Regions from separate parts of the Rhizobium sp. OAE497 genome, predicted to be linked through region 1. Evidence: predicted binding sites of a transcription regulator. Region 1 holds the regulator's gene; each other region holds the start of a gene.
What was found. The regulator PhoB, encoded in region 1, activates phosphate uptake and scavenging genes when phosphate is short. The targets are predictions, from matches to a motif close to TGTCATNNANCTGTCAT.
Positions count from the first base shown of each region.

Region 2: ABIE40_RS19120 (NAD-glutamate dehydrogenase) is a predicted target of PhoB. The motif match lies at 2,056-2,072, and genes of this name have one in related genera.
Region 3: ABIE40_RS19085 (alkaline phosphatase) is a predicted target of PhoB. The motif match lies at 1,698-1,714, and genes of this name have one in related genera.
Region 4: ABIE40_RS18265 (DUF2794 domain-containing protein) is a predicted target of PhoB. The motif match lies at 1,600-1,616, and genes of this name have one in related genera.

Region 1 covers NZ_JBEPOA010000001.1:455,415-459,600, forward strand. The annotation lists gene pstA (phosphate ABC transporter permease PstA) at 1-677, shown strand, start outside; gene pstB (phosphate ABC transporter ATP-binding protein PstB) at 693-1,508, shown strand; gene phoU (phosphate signaling complex protein PhoU) at 1,553-2,266, shown strand; gene phoB (phosphate regulon transcriptional regulator PhoB) at 2,300-2,983, shown strand; partial or broken gene ABIE40_RS02315 (GcrA family cell cycle regulator) at 3,084-3,602, opposite strand; gene ABIE40_RS02320 (aspartate aminotransferase family protein) at 4,029-4,186, shown strand, end outside.
Region 2 covers NZ_JBEPOA010000001.1:3,828,831-3,833,016, forward strand. The annotation lists gene ABIE40_RS19105 (GGDEF domain-containing protein) at 1-330, opposite strand, end outside; gene ABIE40_RS19110 (carbonic anhydrase) at 422-1,063, opposite strand; gene pdxY (pyridoxal kinase PdxY) at 1,126-2,004, opposite strand; gene ABIE40_RS19120 (NAD-glutamate dehydrogenase) at 2,282-4,186, shown strand, end outside.
Region 3 covers NZ_JBEPOA010000001.1:3,822,641-3,826,826, reverse strand. The annotation lists gene ABIE40_RS19100 (lytic murein transglycosylase) at 1-135, opposite strand, end outside; gene ABIE40_RS19095 (aspartate-semialdehyde dehydrogenase) at 326-1,360, opposite strand; partial or broken gene ABIE40_RS19090 (hypothetical protein) at 1,472-1,661, opposite strand; gene ABIE40_RS19085 (alkaline phosphatase) at 1,773-3,521, shown strand; gene ABIE40_RS19080 (hypothetical protein) at 3,604-4,065, shown strand; gene ABIE40_RS19075 (ABC transporter ATP-binding protein) at 4,065-4,186, shown strand, end outside.
Region 4 covers NZ_JBEPOA010000001.1:3,646,563-3,650,748, reverse strand. The annotation lists gene acnA (aconitate hydratase AcnA) at 1-402, shown strand, start outside; gene ABIE40_RS18270 (DUF1223 domain-containing protein) at 620-1,360, shown strand; gene ABIE40_RS18265 (DUF2794 domain-containing protein) at 1,639-2,040, shown strand; gene ABIE40_RS18260 (GNAT family N-acetyltransferase) at 2,045-2,602, opposite strand; gene ABIE40_RS18255 (hypothetical protein) at 2,870-3,106, shown strand; gene ABIE40_RS18250 (Bax inhibitor-1/YccA family protein) at 3,274-4,002, opposite strand; gene ABIE40_RS18245 (ABC transporter permease) at 4,184-4,186, opposite strand, start outside.

The DNA.
Region 1 (4,186 bases):
CCGGCCTCGGCGTTGCCCTCATCGGCTCGCTCTATCTGATGGCGATCGTTCTTGTGCTGTCGCTGCCGATCGGTGTCGCCGCCTCGATCTATCTCGAGGAATTCGCACCGAAGAACCGGCTGACGGATCTCATCGAGGTCAACATCAACAACCTGGCTGCGGTTCCCTCGATCGTCTACGGTCTGCTCGGTCTCTCAGTGTTCATCAACTTCATGGGCATGCCGCGCTCGGCCTCGCTGGTCGGCGGTCTGGTGCTCACGCTGATGACGCTGCCGACGATCATCATCGCGACGCGTGCGGCTCTTCGCGCCGTCCCGCCGTCGATCCGCGCGGCCGCTCTCGGTCTCGGCGCCTCGAAGATGCAGATGGTGTTCCACCATGTGCTGCCGCTCGCCATGCCGGGCATCCTGACCGGCACCATCATCGGCCTGGCGCACGCGCTCGGCGAAACCGCGCCGCTCTTGCTGATCGGCATGGTCGCCTTCGTCGCCAATGCACCGGCCACGCCTCTCGACCCGTCCACCGCGCTCCCCGTCCAGGTCTACATGTGGGCCAACGAAGCCGAACGCGCCTTCGTGGAACGTACGTCGGGTGCCATCATCGTCCTCCTCTTGTTCCTGATCGTCATGAACCTCGGAGCCATCCTCTTGCGCCGTCGCTTTGAGCGCCGCTGGTAAACGGAGTAAAACCCAATGAACATGTTGACAGAAGCAGCAGTTGAAAAGGCTCTGGACCAGAAGATGAACAGCATTCCCTACAAGATGATCGGCCAGGACGTTTCCGTCTATTACGGCGAAAAGCGCGCCCTCTTCGACGTCAAGCTGAACATCCGCGAAAACACCGTCACGGCGCTCATCGGCCCGTCCGGCTGCGGCAAGTCCACCTTCCTACGCAGCCTGAACCGCATGAACGACACGATCGACAATTGCCGCGTCACCGGCAAGATCACGCTCGATGGCGACGATATCTACGATCCGGATATCGACGTCGTCGAACTGCGCGCCCGCGTCGGAATGGTGTTCCAGAAGCCGAACCCGTTCCCGAAGTCGATCTATGAGAACGTTGCCTACGGCCCGCGCATCCATGGTCTTGCCAAGACCAAGGCCGACATGGACCAGATCGTAGAGACCAGCCTGCAACGCGCCGGCCTGTGGAACGAGGTCAAGGACCGCGTTCATGAATCCGGCACAGGCCTCTCCGGCGGTCAGCAGCAGCGCCTTTGCATCGCCCGCGCCGTTGCCGTCTCGCCCGAAGTCATCCTGATGGACGAGCCGTGCTCGGCACTCGACCCGATCGCCACCGCAAAGGTCGAGGAACTGATCCACGAGCTGCGCGAAGCCTACACGATCGTCATCGTCACGCACTCCATGCAGCAGGCCGCTCGCGTTTCGCAGCGCACGGCCATGTTCCATCTCGGCAATCTCGTCGAGGAGAACGACACCGACAAGATGTTCACCAATCCGGACGATCCGCGCACCCAGGATTACATCATGGGCCGCTTCGGCTGATCTTTGGCGTCACGACCCCCGATAGACACTCAAGGACTTTCCCCATGGCATCGACACATATTTTTTCTGCGTATGACGAAGACCTGAAGTTCCTCTCGCGCCGCATTTCCGAAATGGGCGGCCTGGCCGAGCAGATGGTTTCCGACGCTGTCCGCGCCCTCGTCAACGGCGACGCGGCACTGGCGCAGAAGGTCATCTCCGACGACGTGATCCTCGATCACGCCGAGCGCGAGATCAACGACAAGGCGATCGTCACCATCGCCCGCCGCCAGCCGATGGCGTCGGACCTGCGCGAGATCATGGGTTCGATCCGCATCGCCGCCGACCTCGAGCGCGTCGGCGACCTCGGCAAGAACACCGCAAAGCGCGTCATCGCCGTGCAGAGCACCGGCGTTCCGCGCAAGCTCGCCCGTGGCCTGGAGCATCTCTCCGAGCTCGCTCTCGTCCAGCTGAAGGAAGTGCTCGACGTCTACACGACGCGTGCTGCCGACAAGGCGAAGTCGATCCGCGAGCGCGACGAGGAAATCGACGCGATGTACACGTCGCTGTTCCGCGAGCTCCTCACCTACATGATGGAAGATCCGCGCAACATCACCAGCTGCACGCATCTGCTCTTCTGCGCCAAGAACATCGAGCGCATCGGCGACCACGCCACCAACATTGCTGAAACCATCTACTACATGGCGACCGGCGCTCAGCCGGAAGGCGAGCGTCCGAAGGACGACACCGCCAACACCGTCGGCGCGGTAACGGAATAATCATCCGGACCGGGCCTCAGGAGACAGAATAGAATGATCCCGAGAGTTGCAGTCGTTGAAGACGAAGAAGCACTGAGCGTGCTTCTTCGCTACAATCTCGAAGCCGAAGGTTTCGAAGTCGATACCATCCTGCGCGGCGACGAGGCGGAAATCCGCCTCCAGGAGCGCACGCCGGACCTTCTTATCCTCGATTGGATGCTGCCTGGCGTATCAGGCATCGAGCTCTGCCGCCGGCTGCGCATGCGCCCGGAAACCGAGCGTCTGCCGATCATCATGCTGACGGCGCGCGGCGAAGAGAGCGAGCGCGTCCGTGGCCTGTCGACCGGCGCCGACGACTATGTCGTCAAGCCGTTCTCGACGCCCGAGCTCGTTGCCCGCGTCAAGGCGATGCTGCGGCGCGCCAAGCCGGAAGTTCTCTCGACCGTGCTGAAGTGCGGCGATATCGAACTCGACCGCGAAACGCACCGCGTTCACCGCAAGACCCGCGAAGTCCGTCTCGGACCGACCGAGTTCCGCCTCCTGGAGTTTCTGATGTCGTCGCCGGGCCGCGTCTTCTCGCGCTCGCAACTGCTCGACGGCGTCTGGGGTCACGACATCTATGTCGACGAGCGTACCGTCGACGTCCATGTCGGCCGCCTGCGCAAGGCGCTCAACTTCTCGAACATGCAGGATGTCATCCGCACCGTCCGCGGTGCCGGTTATTCCATGGAAGCCTGAGTGATCAAGGAGGCTACGGCCTCCTGATATGCAGATACAAAAAAACGGGCCGAAAGGCCCGTTTTTCGTTTGTCTTTACCCGGCTCAGTTTGCCCGGGCGTGCGGCCCTGCGGCGATCATTGACCGGCTGGTAAGCCAGGCGCTGGTGATAGGTGCAGTAGGGCGAAGAATCCGGGCTTTCGCAGCCGCAGAAATGGAAATCGTCCTTCAGCGGATCGCCGACCGGCCACTTGCAGGTACGCTCGGTCAGTTCCGTCAGGCCGAGACGGCGCGAGATCGGCACGACAACGTTGGAAGCGGGACGATATTCCATCTCCTCCATGACGTCGATTTCGATCTCTTCCTTCAGCATCGTTGCGCCCTGCGGGCGGGCAACGGTGCGGGTCGTCATGCGCGATGCGTAGTTCGGAGCGCGCGGTGCCGAAGTCGTGCGCTTCGGAGCCCGTGCCGCCGTCGCATTGCCGCCGGCCTTGGCACGGCCCGGCAGTGCCAGACGGTGAACCTTGCCGATAACGGCATTCCGGCTCACGCCTCCAAGTTGCGCCGCGATCTGGCTAGCGCTCAACCCTTCGGACCACAGTTTCTTGAGTTTCTCGACCCGCTCGTCTGTCCAGTTCATGCCCTGTGTCTCCGCCGTTTAAGCGTTGTGAAGGCAGAATCCTTCACCGTTTGCCCCGGATGAATCCGACACAAGAAACGCTTGACTAATTTTGGTGACTAGTTCCGCCGCATGCAGTCTAGTAATTGAGTTTTAACCTAGTGTGAGGCTGACTCCGTGACAAGAGTCGCGGGAATCCGGATGAATCGAATTTCAAGTTTTCCCCAACTTGCTTCCCCACAGAGTCATTTCTGCAACATTAGCTGTTGATGAAACGCGACATCGCTTGAGCGTCACCCAGAAGCCACGAAAGCCGTAGTTTTGTTGACATTGCAGTGCGAAAAGTAAATAGTGCACAGCGCCGCCGAGAGGCGGCATTTTTAATTTTTCGGACCTGGTTTTTTAGCCGGAGTCCGGTTGCCCATAACGCTGACAGGAGACCGCGCCATGGCTGAAGCCGCGCCGCTATATGATACCTATTCTCGTGCCCCTCTGCGGTTCGAGCGAGGTGAGGGCGTCTGGCTGATTACCGAGTCCGGCGAGCGATATCTGGATTTTGGCGCCGGCGTTGCCGTGACCGCTGTCGGCCACAGCCATCCTCATGT
Region 2 (4,186 bases), 3.4 Mb from region 1:
GAGATTGCCATCCAGCATACCTGCCGAGGGCAGGCTCATCTGGAATTTCCGGCGCTCCTCATCGAGCCGCGCGCGGCTCTGCTGCATGCTGACCGCATTGTCGGTGCCCGGATGGGTGAGATACTGCCTGGTCGCAACGGTCTCGCCGAGGATCTCGTTCGCCGCGATCGAGCCACCGCGCGCCAGAACATCAGCGAAACGATAGTCTTTTTCCAGCGAAACATACTGGCGGAACGACGTGCGTACGACCAGAACGCCTTCGGCGATCATGAAGATGAAAGGCAGCAGGATGGCCGCGAGAATGATCTTGTTGGTCGTTTCGAACTTCATCGAAAGCCGCCGCAATCCGCAGGTTGAAGACGTGTTTCGATGAAATTCTAGCGGGATTCCCTAAAGAACCCATAAACCTATATGCGAAGGCCTATACGTCGGGACGGATGAAATCGCGCGTTTCGGCATCCATGACCCACAATTCGCCGGTCGAGATGTCGAACCAGGCACCGTGAAGGGCGATCTTGCCCTCTTTTTCCAGCGCCTTGACCTCGGGGAAGGTCCTCAGATTGTTGATCGAGTTGCGGATCGAGACACGCTCGAGCGCCGTCTGGCGCTCGGTCTGGGTCATGACGTCGTTGCTGCCGATCTGCTCGGCGGCATCCTTGACGAGCGACATCCAGCGGCCGATGAAATCGCCCGGCGAGAGCGGTTCCGAGCTCGGATCGAGTGCAGCGCGGATACCACCGCAACGGCCATGGCCCATGACGACGATATCGGTGACCTTGAGCGCCTGTACGGCAAATTCGAGAGCAGCCGAAGTCGCATGGAAATGCCCGTCCGGCTCATAGGGCGGCACGAGATTGGCGACGTTCCGGATGACGAAGAGCTCGCCCGGGCCGGCATCGAAGATCAACTCCGGAGCCGCGCGGGAGTCGCAACAGGCAATGACGAGCGTGGTCGGGCTCTGCCCGTTTTCCGCAAGCGTCTTGTAGCGGTCGCGCGCATCGGCATAGCGCCCGCTCATGAAGTTGCGATAACCGTCGAGAAGTGATCCAGGAAAACGCTGCATGACATTTCGATTACCGCTTGGCGCGGGCAAGATCAACTGCTGCAGTGCAAAATGAGTCGTTGCTATTGCTTGCGCCGCTGCGCCGGATGCATGAGGCGGCGCATCTGCACCATGGCCATCGGCGTGGCGAGACTGGAAGCATCACTCGCAAGCGTCAATTCGTCGCTTCCGCGTTTGACGGCACGGGCAAGCACTTCATAGACGCTGGCCGTCGCCAGCTGCAGCGCCTTCTCGTCATCCATGCCCGAGAGCAACCGTGACATGAAGAGCGCAGCCAGGAGATCTCCGAGCCCATTCGGCGGGTTGTCGATCGCCCTATGCTCGGCAAGCAGCGCGTGGCGTCCGGAAAGATAGAGATTACCGATCCCGCCGCTCATCATCGGAACAGCCGAGGTGACCAGCATGCGCGACGGGCCAAGCGACAGGGCCGCCTCCATGATGGCATTGTTGTCATCGAGCGGTGCGCCGGCCATCCAGGCGAGCTCGTAGCGGTTGGGTGTCGCGAGCGAGGCAAGCGGGATCAGGTGATCGCGGATCGCCTCGGCCGTCGCCTGCGGCACATAGAGCCCGCCGAGATCGCCCATGACGGGGTCGCAGACATAGAGAAGATCTGGATTGCCCTGCCGCAGCGAGCTGACCAGGCGGGCCACCGACTTGGCCTGCGCCGCATTGCCGAAATAGCCTGACAGCACCGCCTTCACCTCGCCCACCCAGGGCGCGCGGATCAGGTCATCGATCGCCGCATCGAAGTCGGCTTCGGCAAAGGTCAGCCGTGTGGAGCGGCCATGCCCGGGATGCCAGGGCAAAACCACCGTCGGAAGAGCCCAGACCTGATGTCCGAGCGTTTCAAGCGCGAAGACGGCGGCGCGATTGCCGACCGAACCACGAACGACGTGACTGGAGATGACGATAACCGTTCCGGCAGCGGTATTTTCTGGCATGATGATGGTCCTGAACCCGATGCGCCGTTGATCCCCTTTTTGCGCCACAGCTGTCAACCGTTCTTCATCTCTGCGTGGAAAGGTCGCGAAGCGGACGGAGAAAACCGGAGACGACTTATTTTAGCTATTCGAGATAAGCGTCAATTCTTCCGGAAAGTGATCCAAACAGGGGCGAAAATGAACGAAAGCTGCCGTCAAACCGCCTCTTTTAGAGATTTTTTCGATAACTCTTCTGATATTTTGCCCAAAACCGACCGACTCGGGGGGAGCATCTGAAATGGCCGTAAGACAAAATCCCAAACGTGAAAAGCAGATCGAGAGCGCCAAGAAGATCGCGGCCGCGACCGGCGACAAATTTATTGAGCCCGAAATTCTCTTCGGCCGCGCCAGCGGCGACGATCTCGACCGCTACACCCCGGAGATGCTCGCGCTGTCGGCGGTCCATTCCGCCCGCGAATTACAGGCCTGGAACGGCAAGACGCCGCGCGTCAGCATCGACACCATCGCGGATGTCGAGCCCGCGGGCATTGCCGTATCGGTTCTGACGATCACCGACCACAACATGCCCTTCCTCTACGAGTCCGTGATGGGCGAGGTGACCAGCACCTACCGCGATCTCTTCATGGCGGTTCACCCCATTTTGGTCCTCGAAGACGGCAACGCTCCTGAGCTGTATTCGGCCGATGAGCCGAGCGATCCGGCAAAGCGCGTCAGCCATATCCAGATCCATATTTCGCCGCTGACATCGGCCCAGGCCGCCGACCTGCAGAAGCGCATCAAGACGGTGCTGGAGCAGGTCGATCAGGCGGTTTCCGACTGGAAGCCGATGCTCTCCAAGCTCGATACGGCGATCGACGAGCTGCGTGAATATGGCTCCAGCCGCAAGAAGGCAGACCGCGACGAAGCACTCGCCTTCCTGACCTGGCTGCGCGATGAGAACTTCACCTTCCTCGGCATGCGCGAATACGTCTATTCCGGCAAGGGCGCCGGCGCCAAGGTGGAGCGCGACAAGGGCACCGGCCTCGGCATTCTCTCCAATCCCGATGTTCTTGTCCTGCGCACCGGCAAGGATGCGGTGACGACGACGCCCGAGATCCTCGCCTTCCTCGACGGTCCGGATTTCCTGATCGTCACCAAGGCCAACGTCAAATCGGTGGTCCACCGCCGCGCCTATATGGACTATGTCGGCGTCAAGCGTTTCGACAAGGATGGCAACGTCACCGGCGAACTCCGCATCGTCGGCCTCTTCACATCGACGGCCTATACGTCCTGGGCGTCCGAGATCCCGCTGATCCGCTCGAAGATCGCCAAGGTGAAGGAGCATTTCGGCTTCGACCCGATGAGCCACTCCGGCCGCATGCTCGACAACACGCTTGAATCCTATCCGCGCGACGATCTCTTCCAGATCGACACGACGCTGCTGTCGAGCTTTGCCGAGCAGATCAACGACCTCGCCGACAGGCCGCGCGTGCGCGTCCTGCCGCGCATCGACCATTTCGACCGCTTCGTTTCCGTCATCATCTATGTACCGCGCGAAGAATATGACTCGATCGTCCGCGAGAAGATCGGCACCTACCTGAAGACCGTCTATGACGGCCGCGTTTCGGCCTATTATCCGGCCTTCCCGGAAGGCGGCGTCGCCCGCGTCCACTTCATCATCGGCCGCTCCGGCGGCAAGACGCCGCGCATTCCCCAGGCCAGGCTCGAGGAAGCGATCCGGGCAATCACCGCCCGCTGGGACAGCCGCTTCGAAATGCTGGCAGGCCCGAAGGCGCCCCGGATCGGCGTCAGCAACGCTTTCCAGGAAGCCTTCTCGCCGGATGAAGCCGTCGGCGATCTTCCCGATATCAGCGCATGCGCAGCCGGCGAACCGATCCGCATCGAGTTCTATTACCGCGACGACAACGAGCGCGGGCGCATCCTGTCCCTGAAGATCTTCCACAGCGGCGAACAGCTGCCGCTCTCGCGCCGTGTTCCGCTGCTCGAAAATCTCGGCTTCAACGTGCTCAGCGAAAGGACCTTCGATATCGAAGTCCCCGCCGCCGATGGCGCCATCAGCATCGTCGTGCTCCACGATATGGAGCTCGAAGCCCGCAGCGGCACCGACATCGATCTCGGCCGCTTCGGCGCGCCGCTGGAGGAAGCTTTCGTTGCCGCCTTCAACGGCACGATCGACAATGAC
Region 3 (4,186 bases), 3.4 Mb from region 1:
CTGCTTGAACTGCTGCACCCAGGCATCGAAGCCGGCGCCGTTATTGCCGCATTGCGCAGCATTGGCCGCTGCCGGAACTACATGGAAAGCGCCCACCGCCGCGATGGCCGCTACCAAGAACTTTGTCATGCGCATGAGAAACCCCGATCTCGATCTGCAGTCGCTGGAATGCCGGGCAGAATGCCAGCCGGGGGTGATTTTGTCACGATCACCTTTTAGCGAGATTGGCGGTCTGCCGCGCGATTGCCGTCTGCCTGTTTAAGGAAAAGCCCCGCAAGTCTGACGACATGCGGGGCTGATAGCAAGCTATGGTTAATATTCGGTATCAGGCGGCCTGCTTGCGCGGCTTGACGAGGCCGCGGTTGACCAGGAGTTCGGCGATCTGAATGGCGTTCAGAGCGGCGCCCTTGCGCAGGTTGTCGGAAACGACCCACATGTTGAGACCGTTCTCGACAGTCGCATCTTCGCGGATGCGCGAGATGTAGGTCGCGTCTTCGCCGGCGGATTCGTAAGGCGTGATGTAGCCGCCGTTTTCATGCTTGTCGATGACCTGGCAGCCCGGGGCGTCGCGCAGGATATCGCGGGCCTGGTCGGCGGTGATCTCGTTTTCGAACTCGATGTTGACCGATTCCGAATGACCGATGAAGACCGGGACGCGAACCGCGGTGCAGGTCACCTTGATCTTCGGATCAAGCATCTTCTTGGTTTCTGCTAGGACCTTCCACTCTTCCTTCGTATAGCCGTCTTCCATGAACACGTCGATGTGCGGGATGACGTTGAAGGCGATGCGCTTGGTGAACTTCTTGTTCTCGATCGGATCGGCAACGAAGACGGCGCGCGTCTGGTTGAAGAGCTCGTCCATGCCGTCCTTGCCGGCGCCGGAAACCGACTGGTAGGTCGAGACGACCACGCGCTTGATCTTGGCAGCGTCATGCAGCGGCTTCAGGGCCACGACGAGCTGGGCGGTCGAGCAATTCGGGTTGGCAATGATGTTCTTCTTGGTGAAGAGCGAGATGGCGTCGGGGTTCACTTCCGGCACGATCAGCGGCACTTCGGCGTCGTAGCGCCAGGCCGAGGAGTTGTCGATGACGACGCAGCCCTGCTGGCCAATCTTCGGCGACCACTTCTTGGAGACGTCGCCGCCGGCGGACATCAGGCAGATGTCGGTGTCGGAGAAATCGTAGTTTTCGAGGTTCGAAACCTTGAGCGTGCGGTCGCCGTAGGAAACTTCCGTGCCCTGGGAGCGGGCGGAAGCGAGCGCCACGACTTCATCGGCTGGGAAGCCGCGTTCGGAAAGAATGTTGAGCATTTCCCGGCCGACGTTTCCGGTTGCTCCCGCGATTGCTACTTTGAAACCCATTTTAAGCTCTCTTTCTCTTCTCTCCTCTTGTCCGGTGAGGGGGGAAGGCGCGAAATCCTCGCGGCTTCCTGTCCCCAGCCGGGCCGGGGAGAGAGCGGCAGGCCAGAGACGTCAGACGGTTTTCGTCGTCGTTTTGGCCTTGGTTTTGGAAGAAACCGGAACGGCAATATCCATCCCGGCACTCAGTGCCCGGTCATTGCATGCAGCAATGGCGTGTTCGCGGCGAACCATGAATAATTCCTTTTCCGCCGTTGCTCTTAAAAGGTTTTCCACAGGAGTCAAGGTTTTTGCGCTGGCCCAACGGCCTCCCGGCGGCTGCGGCAGATTGTCATAGCGATGTCATCGACATGTCATCCCCGGCGGCTATCCCCGGCCCGTTGTTTATTGACTGCAACGAAAACGGGGGTTTTCCATGCGTATGATTTTTGCCGCTCTGGCGGCCACGACGATTCTTGCCGGTGCCGCACAGGCGGCCACCGTCTATCCGCTTGACCGTGCGACGATTCTCGCCGGCTCGCCGTTCGATTTCAAGGTCGAGCTCGGCAAGCAGGTCAAGGCGGAAGACATCAAGATCACGGTCAATGGTCAGGACTACAAGACGGTTCTCGGGGGCGAGGCCAAGTTTGTAGAGCTGGAAAAGGGTAAGGAAGACAAGGCACTCGGTTCTGCCATCATCCTGCGCGGCCTGACGATCGCCGCGCCCGGCGAGTACAAGGTCGAGGTTTCGGCCGGTGACGAGAAGAAGTCGGTCACCTGGAACGTCTACAGCACCGGCACCGCGCCGAAGGCCAAGAACGTTATCTTCCTGATCGGCGACGGTCTTTCCGTTGCGCATCGCACTGCTGCCCGCATCATGTCCAAGGGCATGACCGAAGGTAAGGCCAATGGCCGCCTGAACATGGACGATCTCGACCGTATGGCCTTCATTGGCACCTCGGCGACGGACTCGATCACGACGGACAGCGCCAACACGATGTCGGCCTACATGAGCGGCCATAAGGGCGCCATCAACTCGCTCGGCGTTTATGCCGACCGTACGCCCGATACGCTCGACGATCCGCGCGTAGAAACGCTCGGCGAAGCCCTGCGCCGCCAGACCGCCAAGTCGATCGGCATCGTCACCACTTCGGAGCTCCAGGACGCCACGCCGGCTGCCGTCGTCTCCCATACCCGCCGCCGCGACGACAAGGCCGAAATCACCGGCATGCTGTTCGACGTCAAGCCGGATGTCGTTCTCGGTGGTGGCTCGGCCTACTTCCTGCCGCAGGCAACCGCGGGCTCGAAGCGCAAGGACGACAAGGACTATGTCAAGATGTTCCAGGACGCCGGCTACAAGCTTGCGACCGACAAGACGGAACTTTCGGCAGCTGCCGGCGCCAACGACGGCAAGATCCTCGGCCTGTTCCACACCGGCAACATGGATACGACACTGGACCGTGAATTCCTGAAGAAGGGCACTGTCGGCAAGTTCCCGGCACAGCCGGGTCTCGTCGAGATGACCAAGATCGCTCTCGATACGCTGTCGAAGAACCAGGAAGGTTTCTTTCTGGTCGTCGAAGCCGCGAATATCGACAAGATGACCCATCCGCTCGACAACGAGCGCGCTGTCGTCGACACGATCGAGTTCGACAAGGCAATCGGCGTTGCCAAGGAGTTTGCTGCCAGCAACCCGGATACGATGATCGTCGTCACCGGCGACCATACGCATGGCATCACCATCGTTGGCACGGTCGACGACACCATTGAAGGCACCGACATGCGCGAGAAGGTCGCTGGTCGCGGCTTTACCAACTATGTCGACGCAAACAACGACGGCTATCCTGACAATATCGACGTTTCCAAGCGTCTCGCGATGTTCGTATCGAACTATCCGGATCACTACGAAACCTTCCGCCCGAAGCTCGACAATCCGTTCACTCCGGCGGTTCAGAACGAGAAGAAGGATTTCGTCGCGAACGAAGCCTACAAGGATGTCCCCGGTGCCGTCTTCGTTCAGGGCAACCTGCCGAAGAGCCAGGCTTCCGGCGCTCACACCGTCGACGACGTGGTGCTGCAGGCAACCGGCCCCGGCGCCGAAGGCTTCAAGGGCTATATGGAACAGAGCGACGTCTATCGCGTGCTGGCCGATGCCTTCGCGCTCGGCGCGAAGCAAACCAACTGATCCATCGGGGGACACCGTCCCCTCTCTTCGCCAATCACGTTCCCGGCTGTCACGGCCGGGAACCCATTTGATGGAGATCGGCATGAAAAAGCCTTTGGCCCCGCTTCTCAACCGGCGCGCATTCATGGCCGCTGCCGGCCTACTGCCCTTTGCGCCGTCGATGTCGCGCGCGGCGGATACAGCGCTCAGCTTCGATGAGCTTTATGGCAAATTCGGTGTGCTCGGCCTGGAATTCTCGAACAAGGTCAAGACACTAGCAGGCCAGGAAATTTCGATGCGCGGCTTCATGGCGCCGCCGCTGAAGGCCGAGGCCGCGTTCTTCGTGCTGACCGAAATTCCGATGTCGCTCTGCCCGTTCTGCTCATCCGACGCAGACTGGCCCGACAATATCGTCGTCGTTTATCTCGACGAGAAGCAGACATTTGTGCAGCCGAGCCAGACGATCGAAGTCCGCGGCGTCCTGGAATACGGTTCCTGGAAAGATCCGGAAACCGGGTTTGTGAGCCTCCTGCGCCTGCGGCAGGCCGAGTATTCGATCGCCTGATGCTGGCTCTCGAGATCAACGATCTGTCCGTGGTCTTTCCGGGCTTGAGCGCGCCTGCGCTTGAGATCGGACGGTTGTCTCTTGCGGCCGGAAGCCGGGTAGCGATTACCGGTGCCTCGGG
Region 4 (4,186 bases), 3.2 Mb from region 1:
GCCGAGGGCGTTCCGCTCGTCATCTTCGCCGGTGTCGAATACGGCAACGGCTCTTCGCGTGACTGGGCTGCAAAGGGCACCAACCTGCTCGGCGTCAAGGCTGTCGTCGCGCAGAGCTTCGAGCGTATTCACCGCTCGAACCTGGTCGGCATGGGCGTCATCCCCTTCGTCTTCGAAGAGGGCACGACCTGGCAGAGCCTCGGCCTGAAGGGCGACGAAATCGTCACCATCGAAGGTCTCGAGAACATCAAGCCGCGTGAGAAGAAGATTGCCAAGATCACCTACGGCGACGGCACCGTGAAGGAAGTTCCGCTTCTGTCGCGCGTCGACACGCTGGATGAGGTCATCTACCTCAACAACGGCGGCATCCTGCAGACGGTTCTGCGTGATCTCGCTGCTTAATTCTTAAGACAAGCGCATGATAATCGCCGCCGGGGAGCAATCTCCGGCGGTTTTTCTTTGCGGGACGGGGCTCACGGCGATGTGTTCCGGCTGCGATGGCGGGTGGGCCTGTCTCACCCGTTCGTTACTTCCCGTTTTGAGCCGGAAGGATTATCTCTACGGTCGTAATCGGGGCCTGCGGTATCGGTCCGCCGCATGTTCTGGAAAAGAGGTTGCAATGTCGCCGCGTTTTTTGATTTCGATGATTGCCGGTCTGGTGCTCGCGGCACCGCTTCATGCCGAAGACGGCAAGCCGAAGGGCGTCGTCGAACTCTTTACCTCACAGGGCTGCGGCTCCTGTCCGCCGGCTGATGCGGCATTCCGCAAGATCGTCGGCCAGGGCGATGTCATCGCGCTCGCTTATCATGTCGATTACTGGAACTATCTCGGCTGGACCGACACGCTGAGCTCCAAGCAGAATACCGACCGGCAGTATGGCTACGCCCGGATGCTCGGCCGCAGCAACGTCTATACGCCGCAGGTGGTGGTCAATGGCCGCGACCATATGGCGGGATCCGACATCTCGGCGATCAACGGCAAGATCAATGGCTTCTCCACGGAGGGCAAGGGTCTGTCCGTGCCCGTCGATGCGCAGATGCGCGGTGACGAGCTGGAGATCAAGATCGGCGCCGGGCAGGGCAAGGCCAGCGTCGTCATGGTCTATTTCGACAAGGAAAAGACCATCGACGTCGAAAAGGGCGAGAATAGCGGCCAGAAGATTTCCTACATCAACAGCGTCAGCGACATTGAAACCGTGGGCATGTGGGACGGAAAGGCAACAAGCCTGACCTTACCTGCAACGGTGCTTCAGAAGGCCGACCTCGAGGGCTGTGCAATTCTGCTGCAGGCTGCTACGGCTGATGGTGACCCGGCCGCGATCCTGGGCGCAACCGTCATCATGGCGGGCAAGAATATCTGAGGGTTTCATCTGCTGCGGCAGATGGAAAACGGGGCGGCCCGGCTGATCGTATTCGGGGCTGGGGTTAAGGTCGATACGCTCAGCCGGGCCCTTTGGCGCGCTGGCGCCAAATCGGTGAGCGGAACTTCCCCTGCAAATGAGGCGCTGTTTTGACTGAATTGCGGCGCTCAGGAGATTGCATAGCATATGATTAATGTGATGACTGGCCGCACTTGCAATTTGGCGCGGCTCGGGCAAACTGTCACTCTCCTGTCACAAGCGGAGGCACAGGGAGACTGATGACAGATCAGCCGGATTTGCGGCATGGCGATCACCGTTCCGCCGACAATAGTTCCTCAGTCGTCGTCGATCTTAAAGAATACAAGCAGAGCAAGGATCCGTTGCCGGTGACGTTTCACCGGCGAGAGCTGGATGCAATCCTGTGGATTTACGGCCGCATGGTCGGCGAGGGCGAGTGGAAAGACTACGCAATCGACCACATGAAGGACAAGGCGGTGTTCTCCGTCTTCAAGCGCTCCGGCGAAATGCCCCTCTTCACCATCGAGAAAGATCCCAAGCTTGCCAACAAGCAGGGCGCCTATTCCGTGGTGAATACCAACGGCATGATCCTGAAGCGTGGCCACGAGCTGCAGCAGGTCCTGAAGGTCTTCGACAAGGTGCTGAAGCTCGTCGACAAATAGGCGCTCAGCCCTTGTAGAGGCTGCCTGGATAAGCAGAGAGATCCGGGTCTGTATCCTTGCCCTCGCCGAGCACACGCTGCATCAGCATCGTATCCAGCCAGCGGCCGTGCTTGTAGCCGGTGCCCTTCAGCAGACCGGTTTCCTCGAAACCCGATGAACGATGCAGCGCGATCGAGGCTGGATGGGCGCCGCCGATGACGGCCACCATTTGCCGGAAGCCGAGCGCGGTGCAGCGTGATATCAGTTCCGCCAGCAGCGCCTTGCCGACGCCCTTTCCACGGGCGGCGGGGGCAAGATAGATCGAATCCTCGACCATCCATCTATAGGCCGGCCGCGTGCGAAACGCCGACGCATAGGCATAGCCCAGAAGCTCGCCGTTTTCGTCAACGGCGGCAATATAGGGGTAGCCCTGGCCGATTATGGCGGAGAGGCGGGTTGCCATCTCCTGGCGCTCCGGCGGTGCTATCTCGTAGCTGGCGACGCCCGACAGTACGGATTCACGGTAGATCGCGGTGATGGCGTCGAGGTCGGAGGTGGAGATATCGCGGAGGTTAACGGTCATTCGGCGGCCGATGTCTGGAGTGTGGTTCAGGCTGAAAACCATTCGCCGCGAGATTTGGCAACAGGAAAAGCGAATGGGGTATCGGGGCCGGTGCATTCAGACTGATCATGCTTGCGGCCGTTGTTGCCGTCGTTCCGCTGGTTTTGGCACGGCGTAGGGTGACATCGAGCCCGGCAGCAGAGCCAGCGAGTTGACCGAAGCCGCCGGAGCTTCTAGAGAACGGCATTCGCTGAACGGGCCCGTTGCCTCAGGCGGCACAGTCGCCGCATGCGTCAGCCATGGAGAAACGCGATTATCAAGATCCTGGTTTTGCTGCATGCCGCCGTCGGCATCGATTGGCAGTCTCCTCCCGAGGGCACCAGCCTGAAGACCTTGAACGAGGCCGAGGAGAAGGGCTTTATCGAGATTCGCGGAGAATTCCAGAAGCGGCAATTCCGTCTGACGAAGCGCGGCTCCGACCATGTTGCGCTCGATCGGCGGCGTCTGGCGGCGCGCAAGCTCTGAGACAAAGGGCCGGCTTTCGTATGCCGGCTGCATGTCGATCGTCATGATGCGCCACGCGAAGCGCCGCATCCTCATTCCGCAAAATAAAACCGCCCGCAACATCTCTGCTGCAGGCGGCTTGTGTCTTTGATCCGGTCGAGGTTACCCTCGCCGGCACTCGTTCCGTGTTACTTGCGGTTACCCATGAACTGCAGAAGGAACATGAACAGGTTGATGAAGTCGAGGTAGAGCGTCAGAGCGCCCATGATCGCCTTGCGGCCCATGACTTCAGCACCGTCTGCTTCGTAGTACAGTTCCTTGATGCGCTGCGTATCGTAGGCGGTGAGGCCTGCGAAGATCAGCACGCCGATCACCGAGATCGCGAACTGGAGGGCAGACGAGCCCAGGAAGATGTTCACGATCGACGCGATGATGAGGCCGAAGAGACCCATGATCAGGAACGAGCCCATGGCCGAGAGATCACGCTTGGTCGTGTAGCCGTAGAGCGACAGGGCGCCAAACGAAGCGGCGGTCACGAAGAAGGTCTGCGTGATGCTCGACTGCGTGTAGACCAGGAAGATCGACGAGAGCGACAGGCCGACCAGCGCGGCATAGACCCAGAAGGTCGTCTGCGCGGCGGCAACGCTCATGCGGTTAATCCGGAAGCTCAGGAAGAAGACCGCAGCCAACGGAGCAAGGATCACGACCCAGCGAAGCGGCGACTGGAAAAGCAGTACGCCGAACTGCGTCAGCTGATTGTCCTGGACCGCGAAATTGAAGCCGAGATAGGCCGCAACACCCGTGATCGCCAGACCCAGCGCCATCAGGTTGTAGACCTTGAGCATATAGGAGCGCAGCCCCTGGTCGATCATCTCGCCAGTCTGTGCCCGGCTTTGGTAGTTACGAAGGTCAGCCATTGTTTCCTCTATACAAGCTCCGATGTGAATACGGTGTCGGGCTTTACGACCCGGGCGCCGCTGCGGAGCTCCAGCATGCCTGCAGACAATATGAGGCTTTCGCCCCTAGCAAACAAGGCCCTTGCAACCAGCGGCGGGGTTAAATCGCCGTAAGGTGAAGCTATTTCGTCAAACGCTCATTCTA